2 regions of the Listeria grayi genome follow, and region 1 is predicted to be linked to the other one. Evidence: riboswitches for the same ligand, from Rfam matches in the RefSeq annotation. Region 1 holds a riboswitch; the other holds the start of a gene.

The links. A riboswitch is a leader RNA that binds a small molecule or an ion and turns the genes downstream of it on or off. The one in region 1 is predicted to bind thiamine pyrophosphate.
Region 2: another riboswitch for thiamine pyrophosphate. It lies ahead of thiM (hydroxyethylthiazole kinase); the one in region 1 lies ahead of thiT (energy-coupled thiamine transporter ThiT).

What each region holds. Positions count from the first base shown of each region.
Region 1 covers NZ_LR134483.1:1,386,542-1,399,233, reverse strand. Annotated here, with positions in the region: gene EL241_RS06775 (peptidoglycan D,D-transpeptidase FtsI family protein) at 1-1,666, shown strand, start outside; gene EL241_RS06770 (aspartate-semialdehyde dehydrogenase) at 1,822-2,862, shown strand; gene dapG (aspartate kinase) at 2,875-4,080, shown strand; gene dapA (4-hydroxy-tetrahydrodipicolinate synthase) at 4,099-4,971, shown strand; gene EL241_RS06755 (ribonuclease J) at 4,992-6,659, shown strand; gene EL241_RS06750 (DUF4352 domain-containing protein) at 6,757-7,425, shown strand; gene EL241_RS06745 (ABC-F family ATP-binding cassette domain-containing protein) at 7,466-9,061, opposite strand; gene EL241_RS06740 (MmcQ/YjbR family DNA-binding protein) at 9,303-9,716, shown strand; TPP riboswitch at 9,775-9,879, shown strand; gene thiT (energy-coupled thiamine transporter ThiT) at 9,942-10,505, shown strand; gene EL241_RS06730 (betaine/proline/choline family ABC transporter ATP-binding protein) at 10,689-11,858, shown strand; gene EL241_RS06725 (ABC transporter permease) at 11,862-12,515, shown strand; gene EL241_RS06720 (osmoprotectant ABC transporter substrate-binding protein) at 12,531-12,692, shown strand, end outside.
Region 2 covers NZ_LR134483.1:1,119,539-1,132,230, reverse strand. Annotated here, with positions in the region: gene EL241_RS05410 (glutamate synthase subunit beta) at 179-1,654, opposite strand; gene gltB (glutamate synthase large subunit) at 1,670-6,265, opposite strand; gene EL241_RS05400 (LysR family transcriptional regulator) at 6,446-7,339, shown strand; gene thiE (thiamine phosphate synthase) at 7,311-7,976, opposite strand; gene thiD (bifunctional hydroxymethylpyrimidine kinase/phosphomethylpyrimidine kinase) at 7,979-8,788, opposite strand; gene thiM (hydroxyethylthiazole kinase) at 8,781-9,581, opposite strand; TPP riboswitch at 9,652-9,752, opposite strand; gene EL241_RS05380 (iron-containing alcohol dehydrogenase family protein) at 9,861-10,964, opposite strand; gene EL241_RS05375 (amino acid ABC transporter substrate-binding protein) at 11,031-11,852, opposite strand; gene EL241_RS05370 (amino acid ABC transporter ATP-binding protein) at 11,869-12,504, opposite strand; gene EL241_RS05365 (amino acid ABC transporter permease) at 12,517-12,692, opposite strand, start outside.

The DNA.
Region 1 (12,692 bases):
TGCTGACTTAAAAGGGCTAAGCCAAGACGATTTGAAAGCAGCGACGATCTTCAAACGAATGAATACCGGCTATGCGATGTCGGAAGCTATCATCAAAAATAGTGATGTAACGGATGAAGAAGTAGCACGCGTCAGTGAAAACCTTACGGACTTGCCAGGTGTCGATACAACTACCGATTGGAATCGCTACTATACCTATAAGAATACACTACGTTCTATCCTCGGTTCGGTTTCCTCCGAAAAAGAAGGACTGCCGAAAGACAAAGTCGATTATTATTTGGCGCAAGGCTATAGTCGCAATGATCGTGTTGGGAAAAGTTACCTTGAAGCACAATATCAAAGTATTTTAGCTGGTCAAAAATCAAAATCCGACAGCGTTCTGGACAGCCAAGGAAATATCATTGAAACGGTTCAAAAATATGAAGGCTCTAAAGGAAAAGACCTAGTATTATCTGTGGATGTTGATTTTCAAAAAGCAGTAGAAGATATTTTGAAAAAGAATATCAGTAAAGGGAAACAAGCCGGCCAATCAGATTTATTCGACCGTGCCTTTGTGGTAGCAATGGACCCATACTCTGGTGAGGTTCTCGCACTTGCGGGTGAAAAGTTGAATGATAAAGGTGGATTTGATGATTACTCGTTAGGGACATTTACCACTGCCTACGCAATGGGTTCGGCTGTTAAAGGAGCAACTGTATTAAGTGGTATTATGGATAAGGCGATTACACGTAATACGGTGTTTGATGACCATCCGATTCAATTTAAAGGTACGAAGCCGAAAAGCTCTTGGTTCACAACTGGCGGAGCATTTTCTCCTCAACGTGCTTTAGAAAAATCTTCTAACTCATATATGTACCAAGTTTCCATGAAAATGGCGGGATATAATTATGTTTATGATACCCCATTTTCTGCATCGCCCTCTACCTTTAACAAAATGCGCTATTACTACAACCAATTTGGTTTAGGTGTAAAAACAGGGATTGATCTTCCTGGTGAACAAGTAGGTTTTAAAGGGGATGACAAAACGGTCGGAAAAATCCTCGATTTTGCCATCGGTCAATATGATTCGTATACGCCACTGCAAATGGCACAATATGTTTCTACAATTGCTAATAACGGCAATAGAATCGCACCACGAATGTTAAAAGAAATTCGCAACCCAAGTACAAGTGGAGACAAAGTTGGTACCTTAGCAACATCAGTAGCTCCAAAAGTGATGAATCGAATCAATGTAACGCAATCAGATATCGACACTGTTAAAGAAGGTTTCCATCTGGTAACACATGGTCCAGAGGGTACTGGTAAAGCTTACCTTGGTGATGCCAAATATGATATTGCCGGAAAAACGGGGACGGCTCAAGCATTTTATGATGGTCCTAAAAAAGAAAGTCGTGGAGCAAGTGTATGGAATACGACTTTCGTAGGTTACGCACCGGCTAATAAACCGGAAATAGCAGTTTCTGTGGTTGTTCCATGGGGGTATCGTGAGAACGGCACCGACCCTAAAGTCAATATGTCCATCTCACGCGAAGTATTCGATAAATACTTTGAACTAAAAACCAAACGCGCGAAAGCGAAAAAAGATAAATCGGTTGTCGATCAACCCATCAACAATCGGAAAGCGGCTTCCAAAGCACAATCAGAGCAAACGAAAAAAGACCGCTAAAATGCCTTTTGCAGAAAGCCTCTTGCCGCCTGAGCAGGAGGCTTTTTGTTAAATTTCTTCCAGCAAAACACTGCGAAAACCATGATATTATGGTATTATTAAAGAATGTAGGAAAACGATTTAGGTAATCGGCAAACACAAAGGAGGAATTTACCATGACAACCGGCTATCATGTCGCTGTTGTAGGAGCAACGGGAGCAGTAGGAACCCAAATGATCAAATTATTGGAAGAGGCGACATTTGAGATAAAGCAAATCTCTTTTTTGTCTTCTGCGCGCTCAGCAGGAAAAAAACTGTCGTTCCGAGGCGAAGAAGTAACAATCAAAGAAGCGACGCCTGAAAGTTTTGCAGGCGTAGATATTGCTTTATTCAGTGCTGGGGGAAGTGTTTCCAAACAATTAGCGCCTGAAGCAGTAAAACATGGAGCAATCGTTATTGATAATACAAGTGCCTACCGCATGGATGAAAATGTTCCGCTGGTAGTGCCTGAAGTAAATGAAAAAGCATTATTCGAACACCACGGAATCATTGCTAATCCAAACTGCTCCACGATTCAAATGGTAGCAGCTTTAGAACCGATTCGTGCGGCTTTTGGTCTGAAACGCGTCATTGTTTCTACCTATCAAGCGGTATCGGGTTCTGGTGTCAGTGCGATTCGAGAATTAGAAACACAATCACAAGCTATCTTGAATAAAGAAGCGTTCACGCCAGAGATCTTACCAGTCAAAGGCGATAAAGAGCATTACCAAATTGCGTTTAACGCCTTGCCACAAATCGATGTCTTCACTGAGAATGACTATACGTATGAAGAAATGAAAATGACCAATGAAACGAAAAAAATAATGGAAGATGACTCGATCGCGGTTTCTGCGACATGTGTGCGTCTTCCAGTTGTAAGCGGTCATTCTGAGAGTGTTTATATCGAAGTGGACGCGGATGACCTTACTGCTAAAGATTTACAAGATAAACTTCGAAACGCTCCTGGTGTTGTTTTGGAAGATGATCCAAGTACGCAGCTGTACCCGCAGGCAGCAAACGCTGTCGGTAAAAAGGAAGTATTTGTGGGGCGGATCAGAAAAGATTTAGACCAAGCAAATGGATTTCATTTATGGATCGTATCGGATAATCTATTAAAAGGCGCTGCATGGAATTCCATCCAAATTGCAGAAAGCCTGATTCGTTTAGCGATTATTTAAGAGGTGTAACAAATGGAACTAGTCGTACAAAAATTCGGTGGTACATCCGTTCAATCAAAAGAAACTAGAGAAATGGCATTCAATCATATTCAGAAAGCGATCCGTTCCGGCAAAAAAGTCGTCGTTGTTGTTTCCGCTATCGGACGCATCGGGGATCCTTATGCCACTGACACATTGTTAGAATTGATCGGTGCAGGTGGTACTAAGCTTACAGAACGAGAACAGGATATGTTAGTTGCGGTGGGTGAACTGATCTCGACTTCCGTTTTCACAAATATGTTAAAAGAAGCCGGCGTTAAAGCAGAAGGATTTTCGGGCGGACAAGCAGGTATCCATACAACTTCGGATTATCAGCAAGCAAAGATCACAAAGGTGGACCCGGGCCGGATATTAGCTGCATTAGAACATGTCGATGTCGCCGTTGTAGCCGGATTCCAAGGAATTGCCCCAAATGGTGACGTAACTACGCTTGGGCGTGGTGGTAGTGATACTTCAGCCGCAGCACTTGGTGTGGCACTAAAAGCACACTACGTCGACATCTTTACTGATGTCGATGGGATGATGACCGCAGATCCGCGGATCGTCGAGCATGCTCATCGGCTTAATCAAGTGAGTTATGAAGAAGTAAGCAATATGGCGAACCACGGTGCAAAAGTGATTCACCCTCGAGCTGTAGAGATCGCGATGAAGGGAAATATCCCAATGCGAATCCGATCTACATACTTAGATGGCATGGGGACATTGATAACAGGGCAAGAAGCCCTTACGGAGAAAAAAGATGTGGGCGACCGCCTTGTGACTGGTGTCGCGCATGTTCCAAACTTGACGCAATTCACAGTACCTGCTAATGGTACTGCTATCCAAAAACAAGCTTTTCAAGTACTTGCTGATGCAGCTATCAGTTTGGATTTCATCAATATCTCCACAGAAAACATTGTTTTTACAGTGCCGTTCAGCAAAAAAGAAGAAGTTATTGAATTATTAAAAACTTTAGACCTAGAAGCAAAAGCAATCGATAATTGTGCTAAGGTCGCAGTAGTGGGAGCAGGAATCACCGGTGTGGCAGGCGTTACTGCGAAAATAGTTAGTGCGCTTGCAGAGCACCAGATTCCGATTCTACAATCTGCAGACAGCCATACGACCATTTGGGTCTTAGTGAACGAAGCAGATATGATCATCGCAGTAAATGCCTTGCATGATATTTTCTGTTTAGGTTAATTTAGAGGAGGAACAACCATGGATTTTGGGAAAGTCGTGACAGCAATGGTCACACCATTTCATGCAGAGAAAGATAAAGTTTGCAAAAAAAGAATACATCATTTAGTCGAACATCTCATTAAAACCGGTTCCGATGGTCTTGTAGTCGGAGGAACTACAGGTGAATCGCCAACGCTGACACATGATGAAAAAATCAAGCTTTTTAAACAAGTCGTTGAGACGAACGCAGGTCGCGTAAAAATCATCGCAGGTACAGGATCGAATAATACGGCAGAGACGATCGCTTTCACGCAAGAAGTTGCTGAAATCGGCGGAATCGATGCTGTCTTGGTTGTTGCACCTTATTACAACAAACCAAATCAAGAAGGCTTATACGCGCATTTTAAAGCAGTAGCCGAAGCTTCTCCGCTGCCAGTAATGATTTATAATATTCCCGGCAGAAGTGTTGTGAACATCGAACCGGAAACCATTATTGCGCTTTCCAAACTACCGAATATCGTCTCTGTAAAAGAATCAAGCGGCAACTTAGATAACATTTCAAAAATCATTGCAGAAACAAGCGAGGATTTTACCCTTTATAGCGGCGATGATAGCTTGACCCTGCCGATTTATGCAGTAGGAGGAAACGGAGTCGTTTCTGTAGCGAGCCACGTAGCCGGCAATGAACTGCAAGAAATGCTCAAAGCTTTTGATAATGGCGATGTGAAACGCGCAGCTGCGCTTCACCGCCAGTTATTGCCGCTGATGAAGGAGCTTTTCAGTGTTCCGAATCCAGCGCCAACAAAATATCTGCTCAATAAGCAAGGAATCAGTGTTGGTCACGTTCGCTTGCCGCTGACCGAAGTAGATGAACAAACCGGAAAACAATTAGAAAAACTGTTAAATCAGTAGATAAGAAAGGAGGATGACATTTGACTATCAAAAAAGTAAAAGCCATCAAAATCATCCCGCTTGGTGGGGTAGACGAAAATGGTAAAAATTTATATATCGTAGAAATTGATGAAGACATCTTTATTTTAGATGCAGGCTTAAAGTTCCCAGAAGATGAATTACTAGGGATCGATGTCGTCATCCCAGATTTTAAATATTTAGAAGAGAACAAAGACCGGGTAAAAGCTATCTTTTTATCCCATGGACATGAAGATGCGATCGGCGCACTCCCATACTTACTCCAAAAAGTGAAAGCCCCCGTTTATGGAACAGAACTTACGATCGCTTTAGCAAAATCAGCAATGAAAGCATTACCGAAACTAAGATTCCGTAATTTCCATGTCGTAGATGAAGAAAGTGTCTTATCCTTCAAAAAGATCGATGTTTCCTTTTTCCGTACGACGCATACGATTCCTGATTCAGTTGGGATCGTTCTGCAAACAAGTGAAGGAGCCGTGGTCTATACAGGCGATTTCAAATTCGATCAGTCCGCTGCCGTAGGTTATCAAGCAAACTTGAGCCATATTGCTGAAGTGGGTGAAAAAGGCGTGCTTGCGCTTCTGTCTGACAGTTCAGAAGCGGAACATCCGGGCTCGACTGCGAGCGATCACTTAATCAATGAAGATATTCGTCATGCCTTTCGCTCCGCAGAAGGAAGAGTTGTTGTAGCTTGTGTTGCATCTAACTTTATTCGTCTGCAGCAAGTGCTAGACGCATCATTCGCTGTAAAAAGAAAAGTAGCGATCGTCGGAAAAGAATTAGAACAAGTCGTTTCTATCGGGAAAAAATTAAATAAATTATTGATCGATGATGAATTATTGGTATCACTGAAAACAGCTAATAAATTGCCGGATCATGAAGTAACGATCATTGAAACCGGTAATCTAGGAGAGCCAATCAAAAGCTTGCAACAAATGGCGAATGGACATCATCCGCAAGTCAACATCAAGGAAGGCGACACAGTGTACATTACTACAACATCTTCACCTGCCTTGGAAACGGTGATGTCAAAAACATTAGACATGCTTTATCGCGCCGGCGCCAAAGTACTTACAATGAACAGCAACCTGTTCATTTCCGGACATGGTAGCCAAGAAGATCTGAAATTGATGATGAATCTACTTAAGCCAACCTACTTTATTCCTGTACATGGAGAATATCGTCTCTTGATCGCTCATGCGAAACTAGCAAAAGAAGTAGGCATCCCGCAATCAAACACATTCGTTATCAGTAAAGGTGATGTTGTCGAATATAAAAACAATAAGATGTCTGTCGGTAATCGTGTGTATGCTGGAAATACGCTGATTGACGGACTAGGTGTGGGAGATGTGGGCAACATCGTCTTGCGTGACCGGAAATTGTTATCCGAAGATGGGATCTTCATCGTGGTGGTAACATTGAACCGTCGCAGCAAAACGATCGTTTCTGGGCCAGAGATCATTTCCCGAGGCTTTGTTTATGTAAGAGAGTCCGAAGATCTGATCGAACAGTCTTCCAAAGTGATCACCACGATCGTTGAGAAAAATTTGGCGGATCCTGAATTTGAATGGGCAAAACTGAAGCAAGATATTCGTGATAAGCTTAACCGTTATTTATTTGAACAAACAAAACGCCGTCCAATGATCTTACCGATCATCATGGAAATTTAGTCCAATCAAAACAACTCTCGCTATAGCCGAGAGTTGTTTTTTTTACTGCCTTTATGATATATTGAAGTACGAATAAAGACAAGGAGCTATCAACTATATGGAAATTTGGATCGTTATCGGGATATTTGCTTTTCTCGTATTTATCGCCGGTTTAGTCATGTTGTTCTTGCCGATCACGAAAAAAATCGGTGCTATTATACTTATTGTTGGGATGCTTGCTATTGTGAGCTCCATTATTGGTGTCGTTTTGAGCCTTAAACACTATCAGGATGTTCAAAATCAAGTGTTTGAATATGGCAGCAAAACGACAGATTCTGCAGAAAATACAGAAACAAAGCAAACACATAAAAATTACTCCGTAAACTGGAAAAATACAGACGACGCCATCAATAAAGAAATCAAAAAAATCACAATCACTAAAGGAAAAACATTTTCCACATTGGAAAATAAAGACATGCCGGGGAGTGTTACGGTTTATCTCACGATCACTAACAAAACAGGGGAGACCATCGACACTTATCCAACACAAGGCGAGCTGACTACTGACGCAGAAACTGTTAACGGCGCAGATGCCTTGCTATCAGATTTTGATAAAACCAAGCTAAAACCAAACGAGAAAACTACTGGAAAATTAGTTTTTCCGATTGCTAAGCTGAAACAGGTTGGGGACGTGTCGCATATCCAGTTAAACTGGCTGAATTATATCGGTAAAGCAACTGATCCGAAGCGAACGGAAACAGAAGAAATCAAGCTGCCTGCTAAATAATGACATAGAAAAAGCACTGCTTTAACGGCAGTGCTTTTTCTTATACATGCAAAGCTTCTTCTAAATACCCATCGTACGTGATTTCCTTATTGTAAAACTCGTCTTTGGAAATATTTAACACACGTGTTGCCAATGATTGTAGTAATTGGTGGTCATGCGAAGCAAACAGGATTGCACCTTTAAAGCTTGCCAAGCCATTATTTAAAGAAGTGATCGATTCCAGATCCAAGTGGTTGGTAGGTTCATCCAAGATAAGCACATTAGAATGCGATAACATCATTTTAGACAACATACATCTCACTTTTTCGCCCCCAGATAACACGCGGACTTTTTTCAACACTTCATCGCCGCTAAACAACATGCGCCCTAAGAAGCCGCGCAAGAACGCTTCGCTGTCATCTTCAGGAGAGAACTGACGAAGCCAATCTACTAAGTTCATATCATTTTCTTCAAAGAACTCCGAGTTGTCTTTCGGGAAGTAAGTTTGTGAGGTTGTAACACCCCATTTGTAGCTTCCTTCGTCTGGTTCTAATTCACCAGCAAGAATTTGAAACAACGTCGTTTTGGCAAGCTCATCATCGCCGACCAAAGCCACTTTGTCATTTCGATTGATAGTAAAGCTTAGATTATCTAATACTTTTACGCCATCAACCGTTTTAGAAAGATTCTCTACCGTCAGTAAGTCGTTACCAATATCTCTTTCCGGTGAAAATTGAATGAATGGATAGCGTCTGCTGGAAGGTTGGATATCTTCCAGTGTGATTTTATCCAGCATTTTTTTCCGGCTGGTCGCTTGCTTCGATTTGGAAGCATTCGCACTGAAACGAGCGATAAAATCTTGGAGCTCTTTGATTTTTTCTTCTTTCTTTTTGTTGCGGTCGCCCATCATTTGTTGTGCTAATTGACTGGATTCATACCAGAAGTCATAGTTACCGACGTACAGCTGGATCTTGCTGAAATCAAGATCCGCAATATGTGTACATACTTTGTTTAAAAAGTGACGGTCATGTGAAACAACGATGATCGTATTTTCAAAATTGATTAGGAATTCTTCCAACCAGTGAATGGCACGGATGTCTAAGTGGTTGGTAGGTTCATCGAGTAATAGCACATCTGGTTTACCAAACAGCGCTTGTGCAAGCAATACTTTCACTTTTTCAGAACCAGTAAGTTCTTTCATCAGTTTATCGTGAAGACTGGAATCGATTCCCAGTCCGCTTAGTAAAACAGCAGCTTCTGATTCTGCTTCCCAGCCGTTCAGTTCCGCAAATTCACCTTCTAATTCAGCGGCGCGGATACCATCTTCATCGCTAAAGTCTGCTTTCATATAGATCGCATTTTTTTCTTCCATGATTTTATAAAGCACATCATGACCCATGATGACCGTATTCAAAACAAGTTCTTCATCATATTGGAAGTGATCTTGCTTCAAAACGGCCAACCGTTCACCAGATGGCAAGTGAACATTTCCAGCTTGAGATTCGATCTCACCAGATAAGATTTTCAAGAAAGTGGATTTACCAGCACCATTAGCACCAATCAATCCGTAGCAGTTTCCAGGTGTAAACTTAATGGAAACATCTTCAAATAATTTTTTATCGCCGTAGCGTAATCCTACGTTATTTACAGTTAACATGTTTTTCCTCCCATACAAAGTGCACAATTAGTTCTATTTTAACATGAGTTAGAGCACAAAGAAACCCAGTAAATGATAGAAAGGTCATTTATCGGTTGTCTATAAAACTTGTTTTCCGGTATAATTGCTGTTAGATAATGGAAGGATGGCGAAAAGATGAAGCACACCATAGCATTGTTAGCAGATGTGCATAGTAATAGTACAGCACTTGAAGCTGTTAACGTTAAAAGGAGATTTTGAGATGGAAAAAGATATTCTTTTACTGCAAAAAACAAATAAATGCCTCGCCTTACCAGGTACAGAAGAAGTCTTCCCATTCGGCGCGGAAACGCATGTCTTGCGGCTTGCCGAAAAGATGTTTGCGCTGATTCATCGTATGCCGACGGGGGAACTATACATGTCCTTAAAATGTGATCCTGCCAAAGCAGAGATACTAATGCAAGAATATCGCTCGATCATGCCGGGTTACCATCTCAATAAGCAGCATTGGATCACGATCGTCTACCATGATGACGCCGCGACCGAAGTGGAGGCTGAACTCGAACAGAAATTGATCGAAGCCAGTTATCGCCTAGTATTTTATAAGTTGACGAAGAAAAAACAACAAGCATTCCGCCTAAAATACGGGGGAGAGCTTTTTGATAAAAGCGAGTAAGATACTTTACAAATGAAGAGATACTGGTATAATGATACGAGTAAGACAATTACATAAACGTTACCACAGGGGGAGCTTTATAAGCTGAGACTGAACACTTGATGTTCTAACCCTTTGAACCTGTTCGTTAGTACGAGCGTAGGGATTGTGGCAAGTAGCATTTCGATATCGAACTGCTTTCTTCTGGGGTGCGTTTAGCAAAAAGAAGAAGGGAGTTTATTTTTTATGGTCAATAAAAGATTGTTAGTGCTGCTGGAATGTGCTATTTTTGCAGCGATCGGACTTATTTTAAGTCTAGTACCGACCGACATCGGTTCGAGTTTTTCGATTTCACTGGGAATGATCCCGATTTATGTGATCGCGATTCGCCGCGGCTTCTGGGCGGCTGGTTTCACGGGGCTATTATGGGGATTACTGCATTTTGTAGTTGGGAAAGCGTATATCCTGACTCCATGGCAAGCTGTCATTGAATATGTCATTGCATTTGTATTTGTAGCATTTGCTGGTATCAATTCGAGTAAAATTCGCTATCTCATCGTTGCAAAATCCTACAAAAAAGCAATCAGCCTAGCATGGGTATCGATGTTTGTTGGTGGCTTTGCAAAATACTTTTGGCATTATGTAGCTGGCGTTATTTTCTGGGGAGCCTATGCCTTTAAAGGTTGGAGCGCGCAATTATTCTCCATTGTTATGAACGGAGCGAGCTTTTTAGCCACTCTGATCGTGGCCGGAATCGTTGTTAGTTATCTCATAAAATTAGCACCAAACTTATTTTTTTCAAAAAAATAGTACTTTTTTATAAAAACGGCAAACCCTTTGATAGAGAAGCGGTCAGTCAGTTCAAAAAGGAAAGCTTATTGTAAAATAAAAACACAATAAGCTTTCCTTTTTGTTTAGAAATGGGGAAAGTAGGGCATGTTAAGGGAGAGTAGTTTAGTTTTATATAGAAAATGACCTTGGGAGGTGTAGGGCGTGTTAAAATTTGAACACGTATCAAAAACATACAAAGGTGGTAAAAAAGCGGTAAATGATTTGAACATCGAGATTGAGAAAGGTGAATTTATTTGCTTTATTGGACCTAGTGGTTGTGGTAAAACAACGACAATGAAAATGATCAATCGACTAATCGAACCGACAGAAGGAAAAATCTGGATCAATGACAAAAATATTTTTGAGGAAGATCCGGTGAAATTAAGACGCTCGATCGGCTATGTTATCCAACAGATCGGTCTCATGCCGCACATGACGATCCAAGAAAACATTGTGCTGGTACCAAAACTTTTGAAATGGTCGGAAGAAAAGAAACGGGAACGTGCTCAGGAACTTATCAAATTGGTGGATCTACCAGAAGAATTCTTGGATCGTTATCCGTATGAACTAAGTGGCGGACAGCAACAACGGATCGGTGTGCTCAGAGCATTAGCAGCGGATCAAGACTTGATCTTGATGGATGAACCATTTGGAGCACTTGACCCGATCACTCGAGATGCCTTGCAAGAACAATTCAAAAACTTACAGCGCGAACTCGGCAAAACGATTATTTTTGTTACCCATGATATGGATGAAGCATTGAAATTAGCAGACCGTATTGTTATCATGCATAGCGGAGAAATCATCCAATTCGATACACCGGACGAGATATTGCGTAATCCGGCTACAGACTTTGTAGCAGATTTTATCGGGAAAGAACGTTTGATCGAGGCAAGACCAGACGTGACGCAAGTAGGTCAGATCATGAATCCGAATGCGATCTCGATCACTGCGGATAAATCGCTTCAAGCAGCCATCCAAATCATGAAAGACAAACGGGTCGATACCTTACTTGTTGTCGATGATCGGCATAACTTAAAAGGCTTTATCGACGTTGAAGCAATCAATAATAATCGTCGCACAGCTACATCGGTTATCGATATCATGGAAAGAGATGTATTCTCTGTGACGGAAGATACATTAGTACGTGATACGATCCAACGTATCTTGAAACGCGGTTATAAATATGTTCCAGTTGTAGATAATGAGAAAAAACTGGTCGGGATCGTAACGAGAGCAAGTCTTGTCGACATTGTTTACGATTCTATTTGGGGAGAAGTAGAAATTCCAGAAGCAAAGGATGCCTCTCCAGTAACAAGTGAGGGGGAATAAAGAATGGATTCATTTTTTGGTTTCTTTCGCGAAAACGGCCATAGTCTGCTTGTGCAAACATGGCAGCATCTCTATATCTCCTTATTAGCAGTTTTGCTTGCGATTGTGATCGCAGTTCCAGTCGGGATTATGTTGACACGCTCGCCAAAATTAGCAAATATAGTCATCGGAATCGTCAGTGTCTTGCAAACAGTTCCATCCTTAGCGATCCTGGCTTTCATCATTCCATTCTTGGGTGTAGGGACATTACCGGCAGTCGTTTCCCTATTTATTTACGCTTTATTGCCGATCTTGCGAAATACATTTATCGGTGTCAAGGGCGTCGACAAGAATTTGATCGAATCAGGTAAAGGAATGGGAATGACTAACTGGCAGCTGATCGTCAATGTGGAGATCCCGAATTCTATTTCCGTTATTATGGCTGGGATTCGTTTATCTGCAGTATATATTATTGCTTGGGCAACGCTTGCATCTTACATAGGCGCTGGCGGTCTTGGTGATTTCATTTTCAATGGTTTGAATCTATATCGTCCGGATCTTATTCTCGGCGGTGCCATACCGGTTACGATTTTGGCATTGCTCGTGGAATTTGCACTTGGAAAATTAGAATACCGAATGACACCGAAGGCAATTCGTGAGTCCAGGGATAATAGGTAGGAGGAGGCAGATAAAATGAAGATTATAAAACGATCAATCATACCCATCATGCTGATCGCCGTCCTTTTAACTGGTTGTTCCTTACCGGGGCTCGGCGGTGGTTCAAAAGATACGATCAAAGTAGGTGCGATGAGCACCACCGAATCACAGATCATCACTAATATTTTAAGCCAATTG
Region 2 (12,692 bases), 270 kb from region 1:
TTTACTGCTGAAGAATATTATACCATTTTCCGAAGATTATCACGTTCTTTAATTTGAGCGATGATTCTGGATTTTAGGATATAATTACCTCCCATTATTAGCTTAGCTTGCACAAAGAATCAAAAAAGATCAAAATCTAGGATTTTGATCTTTTTTAGTACTTTTTTTATGCGCTACTTCATGGTAAAAATGTTTCTTCCATCAAATAAAAATCTACTTCCCGAGCTGCTTCTCTGCCTTCTGCAATTGCGGTTACGACAAGGCTTTGACCATAACGGGCATCGCCGCAAGCAAATACGCCTTCTTCGCTTGTTCGGTAAAATCCTTTTCTTGCATCGATGGTGTGCCGTTTTGTCTTATCGACGCCAAAGTTGCTGAAAATATCGTCAGTCGCACCTGCAAAACCAATAGCGATCAGTACCATATCTGCTTCCCAGAAACGTTCTGTTCCTTCTACCGGCGTATAACGTCTATTGCTTCCTTCTTCATTCATGGTCACGTCCACCGTATAAAGTCCGATCAATGTGCCATTGTCATCTTTCACAAATGATGTCGTGCTGACTAAATACTCACGCGGATCTTTACCGTACACATTAGCTGCCTCTTCGTGGGCATAATCCATCTTGAAGACTTTTGGATATTGCGGCCATGGATTTTTTCCTGTTCGGTCTTCTGGAAGTCTTCCTGCTAGACCAAATTGGTGGATGCTTTTTGCCCCTTGCCGCAATGCTGTAGCCACGCAGTCAGCACCTGTATCTCCGCCGCCGATAACGATCACGCGTTTGCCTTCTGCCGAAAGAGTCTGCTTACCGTCATTTTCTAAATTATCACGAATACTTTGCGTAAGATACGGTACCGCCATATGGATGCCGTCCGCATCTCTGCCTGGTAAAGAAATATCACGTGGCTTACTTGCGCCAGTTGCCAGAACGATCGAATCATAGGTAGCTTTTAATTCATCATAACTGATCGTTTCGCCGACATTGACACTTGTTTGGAATTGTACGCCTTCTGCTTCCATCAGTTGCACACGTCTTGTCACTTGCTCTTTTTCTAATTTCATTGTTGGGATGCCGTACATCAACAACCCACCGATCCGGTCGCTTTTTTCAAAAACGGTTACCAGATGACCTGCTTTATTTAATTGGTCCGCACATGCTAAGCCTGCCGGGCCTGAGCCAATGACAGCAATCCGTTTTCCGGTCCGATGTTTCGGGATCTCTGGTTTGATCCAACCCATTTCAAAGCCTTTATCGATAATAGCTTTTTCAATTGACTTGATGCCAACAGCCGGTTCGGAGATTGCTACAGTACAACCGCCTTCACAGGGGGCAGGACAAACCCGTCCCGTGAATTCCGGGAAATTATTCGTTTTAAGAAGAGCTTGTAGCGCTTCATACCAGTCGCCTCGATAAACCGCGTCATTCCACTCAGGGATAAGGTTATGGAGCGGACAACCAGAAACGCCATTTTTGATTTCCATTCCGACACTACAGAATGGAACACCGCAGTCCATACAGCGAGCTGCTTGGACAGTCAAGTCTGCTTCTGGCATCGGTAAACTATATTCGAGCCAGTCACGCACACGTTCCCGCGGTTTCCTTGTGGGCGATGGAATACGCTCATATTCCATAAATCCTGTCGCTTTTCCCATGGTTATCACTCCTTTCTATTTTCCTGCACCTGTAAGTAGTTTGCCGTCTTTGTGCTCATAAAATGCTTGTAGTTCCGCAGCGTCGTGTTCATTTCCTTCTGCTTCTAACGTCTCGATTCGGTCACGCATTAGTTCAAATTCATTCGGGATCACGTAAGCGAAGTTTTTAAGTTCTGCTTCCCAGTTTGCGAGCAGTTGTTTTGCAAAGTTGCTTTTCGTATAGCGATAATGATTTTCGATCAATTCTTTCAGCAATCTGATCTCACGCTTTTTTTCTACACTGCGGATACGGACCATTTCATGATTCGTTTTGATCACAAAGCGTTCACGTTCCGGTGCATAGATGAATGCTTCCCCTCCGGACATCCCAGCGGCAAAGTTATTTCCGATCTCGCCAAGAATGACTGCCACGCCGCCTGTCATATATTCACAGCCATTATCGCCGATTCCTTCTACCACGACTTTTGCACCACTGTTACGAACAGCAAATCTAGCACCCGCTTTGCCATGGAGGTAAGCCTCTCCACCAGTCGCCCCATAAAAAGTAACATTTCCTGCAATTGCAGATTCATGTGGATCGATCGGTGTTTCTTTTTGGGGACTGACGATCAGTTTCCCCCCAGAGAGTCCTTTTCCAAGGTAGTCATTTGCATCGCCATGGACTCTCAGTGTCATACCGCGCGGGGCATAAGCTCCGAAACTTTGACCAGCAGAACCAATAAAATCAAGTTCGATCGTATCTTCCGGTAAACCGACTGCTCCGAATTTTTTACTTACATAAGAACCAGCAATGGTGCCGATTGCTCGATCAATATTGCGAACAGCAAATGTCCCCGTCACTTTTGCTTGTGTTTCTAAAGCTGGTTGGATCAATGGAACAAGTTCTCGCATATCCAATGTTTGGTCGATTTTATGATTTTGTGGTTTTGTACAATACTGGATTTGATTTTTATAGAAATCGTCTTGATACAACATCTTGCTGAAATCAATATATTTAGCTTTCCAATGACTGTCCTTCCGTTCATGTGTGGTCAAATATTCTTTATGTCCAATCAACTCTTCTAGTGAGCGAACTCCCATTTCTGCCATCATTTCCCGCATTTCCTGTACTACAAACTGGAAGAAATTCACGACATAATCTGGAGAACCACCGAATTTTTTCCGCAGCTCCGGGTTTTGGGTCGCGACGCCGACTGGACAGGTATCCATGTGACAGACACGCATCATGACGCAGCCAAGTGTTACGAGCGGAGCGGTTGCGAAACCGAATTCTTCGGCTCCTAACATGGCAGCAACTAAAACATCTTTCCCGGTCATCAGTTTGCCGTCGGTTTCCACAACGACTTGATTACGCAGACCGTTCAATAGCAATGTCTGATGGGCTTCGGCAAGGCCGATCTCCCACGGCAGACCAGCGTGACGGATACTTGTCCGCGCCGCTGCTCCTGTTCCACCTTCATATCCACTTACTAAGATGACATCAGCAAGGCCTTTTGCTACCCCGGCTGCGATAGTACCGATCCCCGTTTTCGATACCAATTTGACATTGATTCGAGCTTCGTGGTTAGCATTTTTCAAGTCGAAAATAAGTTGCGATAAGTCTTCGATCGAATAAATATCGTGATGCGGCGGTGGCGAAATAAGTCCCACGCCTGTCGTAGAGCCACGTGTTTTTGAGATCCACGGATAGACCTTCTGTCCAGGGAGATGTCCGCCTTCACCTGGTTTAGCCCCTTGTGCCATTTTGATCTGCAATTCTTCGGCATTTACCAAATAATGACTGGTAACACCAAAACGTCCTGAAGCAATCTGCTTGATAGCACTTCTACGCCAATCGCCGTTTTCGTCTTTGACAAAACGCTCTGGATTTTCGCCGCCCTCACCGCTATTACTTTTCCCGCCGATCCGGTTCATTGCGATCGCTAATGCTTCATGTGCTTCCTGACTGATCGATCCATATGACATCGCACCAGTTTTAAAGCGTTTGAAGATGGCTTCAGCTGGTTCGACTTCCTCGATTGGGATCGGCTGGCGGTCGCTTTTGAACGTTAATAAACCTCTTAGAAAGGCACTGTTTTGATTTTGCATCAAGTCCGCATAAAGATCATATGTCTCGCGGTTATTTTCCCGCGTTGCTTGTTGAAGAGAATGGATGGCTAATGGATTATAGACATGATATTCGCCGTTAGACCGCCATTGATATTCACCGCCAGTATCCAGTGTGAACGACTGATAGCCGATATCATGGAAAGCTTCGCGATGTCTGAGCCATGCCTCTTGGGCAATGATTTTGAGCGGGATTCCGCCGATTTGTGTAGCTGTTCCTGGAAAATAGGTATTGATCACAGCATCACTGATCCCGATCGCTTCAAAGATCTGCGCCCCACGATAGCTTTGTACTGTCGAAATACCCATTTTTGACATTACTTTCAGCATGCCGTCCGTAAGTGCTTCAGCATAGCGTTGTTCTGCTTCTTGAAGGGTAAAACCTTTGATCCGCTGTTCGTCGATCAAACCTGCGATCGTATCGATAGCCAAATATGGATAAACCGCATCGGCACCATAACCAACTAATAAAGAAAGATGATGAACATCTCTGACCTCTGCTGTTTCCAAAACAAGACTTGCTTTGGTACGTAATCCTTGCTGAACGAGATAATGATGTAGACCGCTGGTTACTAACAGCGAAGGAATCCCGATCCGGTCATCATTCACGCCGCGGTCGGAAAGTACAAGCAACTCGGCGCCATCTCGGATTGCTTTCGCCGCTTCCTCAAATACTTCCTGCAGCCTCGCCTCTAATTGATCACGCTCTTTTTCAGAAAAATGGATCGCTATTTTGCGAGTTTTTTTGGTAAAAACATTCTGCTCCATCAGTGCTTGAAATTCAGCGCGCTTTAAAACAGGCGTTGCCAATCTGATTCGATGTGCATTTTTTGCAGAGGGTTCTAAAATGTTCCCTTCGTCTCCCAAGAGCGTCATCGAAGAAGTCACGACTTCTTCCCGAATACCATCAATTGGTGGATTGGTTACTTGCGCAAACAGCTGCTTGAAGTAATTGAACAATAGCTGGGGCCGCTGGGATAGTACAGCGAGTGGTGCGTCATAGCCCATTGCTCCCATTGGATCTTTTTTCTCTGTGACCATTGGAATCAAGATCTTATTGAGCTCATCTTGCGTATAACCAAACGCCCGCTGCTCTTTGAAACGTTCTGATTTGGAAAGCTCTGCTTGTTCGCTTGGCTCTTCTTTCGCAAGATCTGCTAGCTCTGTTAATTCCGCCTTTAGCCATTCTCGGTAAGGTTTAGCAGCCGTCAAATGCATCTTTACTTCTTTATCTGTGATCAATTTCCCCTGCTCTAAATCGATGAAAAGCATTTCTCCAGCGCCGACAGTTTCTTTGCGGATCACTTCTTCTGCCTCTACAGGTACAACGCCTGTTTCGGAAGAATAGATGATCGTGTGATCTTTGGTTTCGTAATAGCGTGCTGGACGAAGCCCGTTTCTATCTAAAATCGTACCGATAACCCGGCCATCTGTAAATGAGATCGAAGTTGGTCCATCCCACGGCTCCATCAGCATACTGTGATATTCGTAAAAAGCTCGTTTGGGATCTAGCATGTTTGGATTTTTATCCCATGGTTCCGGGATAAGCATCATTGCTGCGTGTGGCAATGAACGGCCGGTCTGCACGAGAAATTCCAAGGCGTTGTCTAAGGTCGCGGAATCACTTCCGTTTTCATCGATAACTGGAATAACTTTTGCCAAGTCATCGCCAAACAGACTGGATGCGGCACGTTTTTCTCTTGCTTTCATCCAGTTGACATTGCCGCGTTGGGTATTGATCTCGCCATTATGGACAAGATAGCGGTAAGGATGTGCGCGTTCCCAGCTTGGAAACGTATTTGTAGAGAATCTGGAATGCACAAACGCAAAGGAAGAGGTATACGCTGGATCCGCAAGATCCAAGTAATAGCGGTCGATTTGTTCTGGTGTAAGCATCCCTTTGAAAATAACCGTACGTGTCGAAAGACTAGGAATATAAAATACTTCTGTCACTGCTTTGCTATTCGCCGCAAAATTTTCGATCTGACGGCGGATGAGATAAAGCTGTTTCTCAAATTCCCGCTCCGTTAGTCCGCGCTCCTGCTCCACAAATAATTGGTAGATCGCTGGTTCCGTTTCCCGCGCTCCTGCTCCAACTTTGCTAGCATCCGTTGGTACTTTACGCCACCCTAAGAAATGCTGCCGTTCTTGCTGGATCAATTTCTCCGCCTCTGCCATCAATAATTCCCGCTGTGCTGGATCTTGGGGGAAGTTAAACATACCGACTGCATACGTGTATTTGGCAGGTAATTCGATACCCATTTCAAGGCAAACATGACGAAAGAAAGAATCCGAGATCTCTAGGAGGATGCCTGCTCCGTCCCCAGTATCGCCGCCAAGCTCACCGCCACGGTGCTTTAACTGACAAAGCATGTGGATGCCTTGCTCAACGATTTTATGCGAATCACGGTGTTTAATATTAGCAACAAAACCGATGCCGCACGCATCATGTTCTCTGCTCGGATCATACAAACCGTGTTTTTCAGGCAAATTCGTTACTTTCATTAGGGGTTCCTCCTCTTTCAAAGCCATTTATCGAAATAATTGATTGAATAAACTGACTATTCAACCCTCATTAATTAGCTGACATTATTTGTAGTTTCCATTTTAGTCCTTTTCATTTATCTAAACAATATATATAATAGAATAAAACAATATCAAATTGAGAACAATCGAGGTGTAGGTATGGAACTTAGACAATTGAAGTATTTTATGGAGGTCGCAAGTTTTGAACATATGACTCAGGCTTCGGAGAATTTACACGTTGCGCAATCTGCCGTCAGCAGGCAGATAACAAAATTAGAAGAAGAACTTGGGATCAAGCTTTTTGACCGAGTTGGTCGAAACATGCAGCTGACAACCGTTGGTGAGGATTTTCTGAATCAAGTCAAAGTCGCATACAATGAACTGCTCAAAGCAGAAGCGATCGTAACCGAGTATTCTGATCCAACGAAGGGGTCCGTCCGGATCGGTCTGCCCAATTCACTTGCTTCAAAAGTATTGCCCGCTGTTATTTCTGCTTTCCGAGCAGAGTATCCAGATGTGACCTATCATTTTGTCGAGGGATCTAATGCCGAATTGAAACAGTTGTTATTGGATGGTGAAATCGATATCACTTTCTTATCTCCCGTCCCGGAAACAGATGATTCCGTAGAAGCAGTGAAATTTTTCGATGAAAAGTTGAAAGTGATTTTCCCCGCAACTCATCCGTTGGCAGATCGCTATAATGTCTCGCTGGAAGAGTTAGCAGCTGAAAAATTCATTTTGTATCCACCCAATTTTGATTTATTCAAAATCGTGACCACAGCAGCCGAAAAAAAAGCAATATCGCTTGATATTGCTTTCCAAAGTCAAGATTTTTATACGATTCAAGGGCTTGTTGGAGCGGGGCTTGGCATCAGTATTTTACCAGAAATGATCTTGGATGGTACCATTTTCAAAGACACCAAAGCGCTTCCGCTCCGAAATAAAGAACTGCGTCGTTCTGTCGGCTTAGTTGTGACGAAAAAACGCCAATTATCGCCGACTGAAAAATTATTTTACCAGTTTATCAAGAAATTTTTCCTGAATCATCAGTAGTTCCAGCTAACTGATGTAAGGTTTGTTTTTTATCTGTCGAGCGAACTAGTGCCGAAATAAATGATAATCCGGCAACTCCCTGCGCCAAGATCGCCCGCGCATTTTCTGGATAGATGCCTCCAATCGCAACGACAGGATAATCACTTGCTGCTACCAATTGCTGTAGACCATTTAGCCCTAATTCAGCTTCTGCATCTGCCTTTGAAATCGTTTGAAAAACTGGTCCGATACCTAAATAGGCAAGTTGCCGCAGTTGGTTAGCTTTTTCCACCTCAGCCAGTGAGTGACAAGATAAACCAATAGAAAACCGATCCGCGTGTTCGTGCAATGCTTTTTCCACCGCGTAATCCGATTGACCCAAATGGATCCCATCTGCTTCCAACTGGATCGCTAAGTCGACATCATCATTTACGATAAATGGAATGGCATGCATACGGCAGATTTCCCGCAGTGTTTTTCCTAATTCGATGATTGCTTCGTTTGACTCCAAACTTCCGGCACCTTTTTCCCGGAACTGAAATGCCGTTATGCCTGCTCTGATTCCTTCTTCTAGCATGTCTGGCAAGGATTGCCCTGCTGCCAGATCTTGCGTACCAGCGATCCAATACAACTTTAGATCTGAGGCTGTCACTCGCATGGCTATTCCTCCTTTCGATAAGCCCAGTGATTGACTGGACCATGGCCGTGTCCTACTTCGATCGATTGCTCAATGCTTGCCGTGATAAATGCTTTTGCTGTTCGAATCGCGGCTTCGACATCCGCCTGTTTGGCTAATTCGGCTGCAATACATGCAGAGAATGTACAGCCTGTTCCATGCGTCCGAACGGTTTCGGTTTTAACACTCGAAAGCCAGAATGATTTGCCATTTTCCAGCAAAACAAAGTCTTCTGCTGCTTCGGTATCTAAACGATGTCCACCTTTGATAACAACGTTTTTCGCTCCAAGCGCTTGTAACTTTTGGGCCGCTTTCTGGATGGCGGACTGCGTAGGAAGCTTTTCATCTACCAAAACTTCTGCTTCGGGAAGATTAGGCGTTAGCACAGTAGCAAGCGGCACTAGCTGTTCTTTTAAAGTTTGAATGGAATCTGCCGCTAATAGGGAAGCGCCTCCCTTAGCAATCATTACTGGGTCGATCACAAGTTGCGGAAGTGACTGCTGCTGGGCGAATTGCACGACTGCCTGCATCGTTTCTGTATCTGCCAGCATACCCGTTTTCACTGCTCGAATATCGAAATCAGCAAAGATCGAGGTCAGCTGACTAATAAGGACATCTTTTGGCAATGTATAGCTAGCCTGCACGCCCTGTGTGTTTTGAGAAGTGACTGCAGTGATCGCACTGGTACCGAATACCAATCGTTCTTGAAAAGTTTTCAAATCTGCTTGGATTCCAGCACCGCCACCACTATCAGATCCGGCGATCGTTAATGCTTGTGGATACGTTTCAACCATTTGTAACGACCTCCATTTTCACTTGGGTCTTCACATCTGCCTCATTAAGTTGATAAAGTGCATCCATTAGTTGCAAGCGGAAACTTCCTGGTCCTTCGGCGATCTCACTTGCTTTCTCTCCAGCGATCGCATATGTTGCTGCTGCGGTTTCAAGCGCTGTCAGTGAATTTTCCGTTGCTAAAAAAGCTGCTGCGATCCCGCCAAATAAACAGCCCGAACCGGTCATCTTCGGAAATAGCGCCGTTCCATTATCGATCCGAACGACTTGTTTGCCATCCGTTATAAAATCAGACACGCCGCTAATCGCTACAAGCGTCTGATACTGCTGCGCGACTTTTTTCGCTGCTGCCACTACTGATTCATGATCTCCCTCTCCCGCATCTACACCTTTACTTTGCCACTCTATTTCCGCGAGCGCCGCGATTTCTCCGGCATTTCCGCGGATCGCATCTACCCGGATCGCTTGCAGTAATTGTAAGTTGAAATTTTTACGATAAGCAGTTGCTCCGATCCCGACCGGGTCTAACACAACTGGAATACGCCTAGCATTTGCTTTTTCAGCTGCTGCCTTCATCATCTCAAAATTACCACCGGAAAGTGTGCCCGTATTGATCAAAAGTCCACTGGCATGCGCCACCATTTGCACGACATCTTCTACTTCATCTCCCATAACTGGCGAAGCGCCAATGGCAAGTAATCCATTTGCCACGTCATTGATCGTGACTGTATTTGTCAAACAAACCACAAGTGGATTCTGCTTTCGTAATGCTGTTAAAAGTGCTGGTTGAATCATTTTCCTTCCTCCTTAGGCAACAAAAAAACCACTTCCCAGACAAAGGAAAGCGGTTAGACAGCTATTTAGCAACTATATCCACTCACTTCCCTACGTTGGTGCTAACCAAATCAGGTTCAAAGGGACCAATCTCTCGATTATCTCAGCTAAATAGCGCCCCTAGCGATTTATTGTTTTTAGTTATCTTCTGTTTTAGAATAACGCTTTTTTGATGAAAATGCAATGTTTCGTAAATAATAAAAAAGCTTCCCTATGTCGTTTCGCATAAGGAAGCTTTTTTCACACTTGGATCCTTTTTTTCTCCATAAAGATCTCTAATTGATCGATCGCTTGCAACACTTTATCCGCAGTCATCTTACCAGGCATCAAGTGGATCGTTTCGTGTTCGGAAGCTGCACGCTCTGCCACTTCTGCTAATCTCGCTTCTGGAAGCTCTGCTAAGCCAAGATCTACAAGGCTTGCTGGAAGTTGCAAGGATTGATAGAACGGCAGTAGCGTATCGATCTCTTGCCAATTGCCTTCTAAAACTAATTGCACAAAAATACCATAGGCTACTTTGTTTCCATGGAGGAGATGATGCGTTTCCGGTAAGATCGTCAACGCGTCATGGATCGAATGCGCACCAGCACAGCGACCGTAATCGTCACCAAATCCGCCGACCATTCCACCAACCATAATGTTTGTCTCTACGATTTTCACAAATGCTTCATTCAATTCGCCTGCTTCCATTGCTGTCAGAGCTGCTTCGCTATATTGCAAAAGATTATCGCGGCATAATTTCGCAGTAAAGTGAGCAATTTCGACTTCGACTGGTTTTTGCTCCAGCTGACGAATGATAACATCGGCTTCGTACCATTTTGCAAGCGTGTCGCCAATACCGGCGATCAGTAGTTCTTTCGGTGAATGGAGGATCACTTCTGGATCAAGTAGAACAAGACCATTGCTGCGGGGGAAAACATCATAACGAATCATACTTCCCTCTGGCGAGTACATAACACTAAGCGGGGTATAAGCTGCACAAGTAGAGGCTAATGTGGGCAAAATAATAACAGGCTTATTCGAGACGATAGCGGCCGCTTTTGCCAGATCAGTTATCTTCCCACCGCCAACTGCAACAACTGCTTCCCAGTTTTCCTCAGCTATTTTTTCTACTAAAAAGTCACGTTCTTCATACGTGCTTTCACCTTGATATGTGTGAAAAGCTACCGTGTAATTTGGCAGTTCTGGGAAAAAGCGTTCGGCAACTTCCCATGATTTCGTTCCCTTTAAGACAAGGATGCGCTGCAATCCACGACGTTCTAAGTGACGGGGCAACGTTTGCCATGCCCCCGTTTCGCATACAAATTCTTGCGGTGCTCCGCGTACGATCAGTTCTTTTTCCATTTTTCATTCCTCCAACTTAGACGCAATCGATAATAGGAAATATTGTAAAACAAACAATGATAATTGTCAATTTTCAGGCTGTTTGGATATTTCATCTTTTCCAAACCATTTTTTGCTGATCTGCTGCATTTTTCCTTCTTTATATAACTTGTCAAACGCCTGGTTGACTTTTTTCTGCAGCGTTTTATCTGTTTTGCGCATACCTACTGCAAAATCTGCTGGTTTAAAGCCGCCGGTAATGATTCGGTAATCCGCCCGGTTCTTTTGTTTGGCGATAATATACCGCGCGTAGACATTGTCAATGATCAGCCCGTCGATCCGATTGTTATTCAGATCGATAAAGGCATCATTAAAACTGTCATAGAGTTCTGGCTGCTTATTTTTGATGATATTTGTCAGCACTTCCGGCTGCTTCGCCATATCATCAAGGGCGCTGGCACCATTTTGGGCACCTAATAGTTTGCCTTTCATTCCTGCAAAGGAGCGAATGTTATTCTTTTTGAGTGTCACTAGCACTTGTTCATTTTTCATATACGGCTGCGAAAAAGCTACTTTTTCCGCTCGTTCTTTATTTACTGTATAGCCATTCCAGATCAAATCGATCGATTCGTTTTTCAATTCGGTTTCTTTGAGCGTCCAGTCGATCGGCTGGAATTTTACTTTAATGCCATATTCTTTGAAAACCGCCTTTGCGAGATCGACGTCAAAGCCGATGATCTTATCTTTTTTATCACGAAACCCCATTGGCACAAAAGTATCATCTAAGCCAACAACGATCTCTTTCTCTTTTTTTATCGCTGTCCATCTATCACTACCGGCGATCCTGCAGGCAGAAAGCAAGACTGCAAGTAGTGTCAGAATGAGTAGCAGGTAATATTTGCGTTTCATATGATTTGCTCCTTTATCATCCTTTTGGTTCCACTTCCATCAATTGATCCGCGATATTTTTCGCAAAGTCATGGTCATGGGTAACGACGATCTGCGTGATGCCTTCTTTTTTCAAATCTAAAATCAATTTTTCCACGTGCCCCTTCAGATCCGGGTCAAGCGCAGAAGTCGGTTCATCGTAGCAAAGCACTTTCGGTTTCATCGCCAAAGCTCTGGCAATCGCAGCCCGCTGCTTTTGTCCCCCAGATAATTGGAATGGCAAATGTTCTTTTTTATCTGCCAGCCCAAGCAACGCCAAGATGCGTTCTGCTTCTTGTTTGGCTTCTTGCTTCGATTGTTTGCCGACCAGCTGCGGCGCTAAAATAATATTATCCAACACTGTCAAATGTGGGAAGAGGTGGAACTCTTGAAAAACGACACCAATCGGTTCAACTGGCTTTTTCTTGTTTTCAAAATCGATTTTTTCCTCATCGATCCAGATCTCTCCACTGTCCATCGTTTCAAGACCGCTGATACAGCGCAGTAATGTCGTTTTCCCGCCGCCTGACGGACCAACGATCGATAGTATCTCATTATCCGCCAGTGTCAGCGATACGTTATCTAAAATCAATCGATCATCAAATTTTTTCGTTACATTTTTGATTTTTAACATATGATCCACCCCTTATTTATAGTAATTGTAGTGTTTTTCGATCCGTTTGAAAAGCAGTGTCAAAACGGCGGTCAGCAGCAAATAGATAAGACCGACTAATACGAGTGGTATCAACGTCACATCGCGGTTGGAAGCAATTTTCCCAGCTCGCAGCAAATCACCTAATCCTAAGACATAAACTAGCGAGG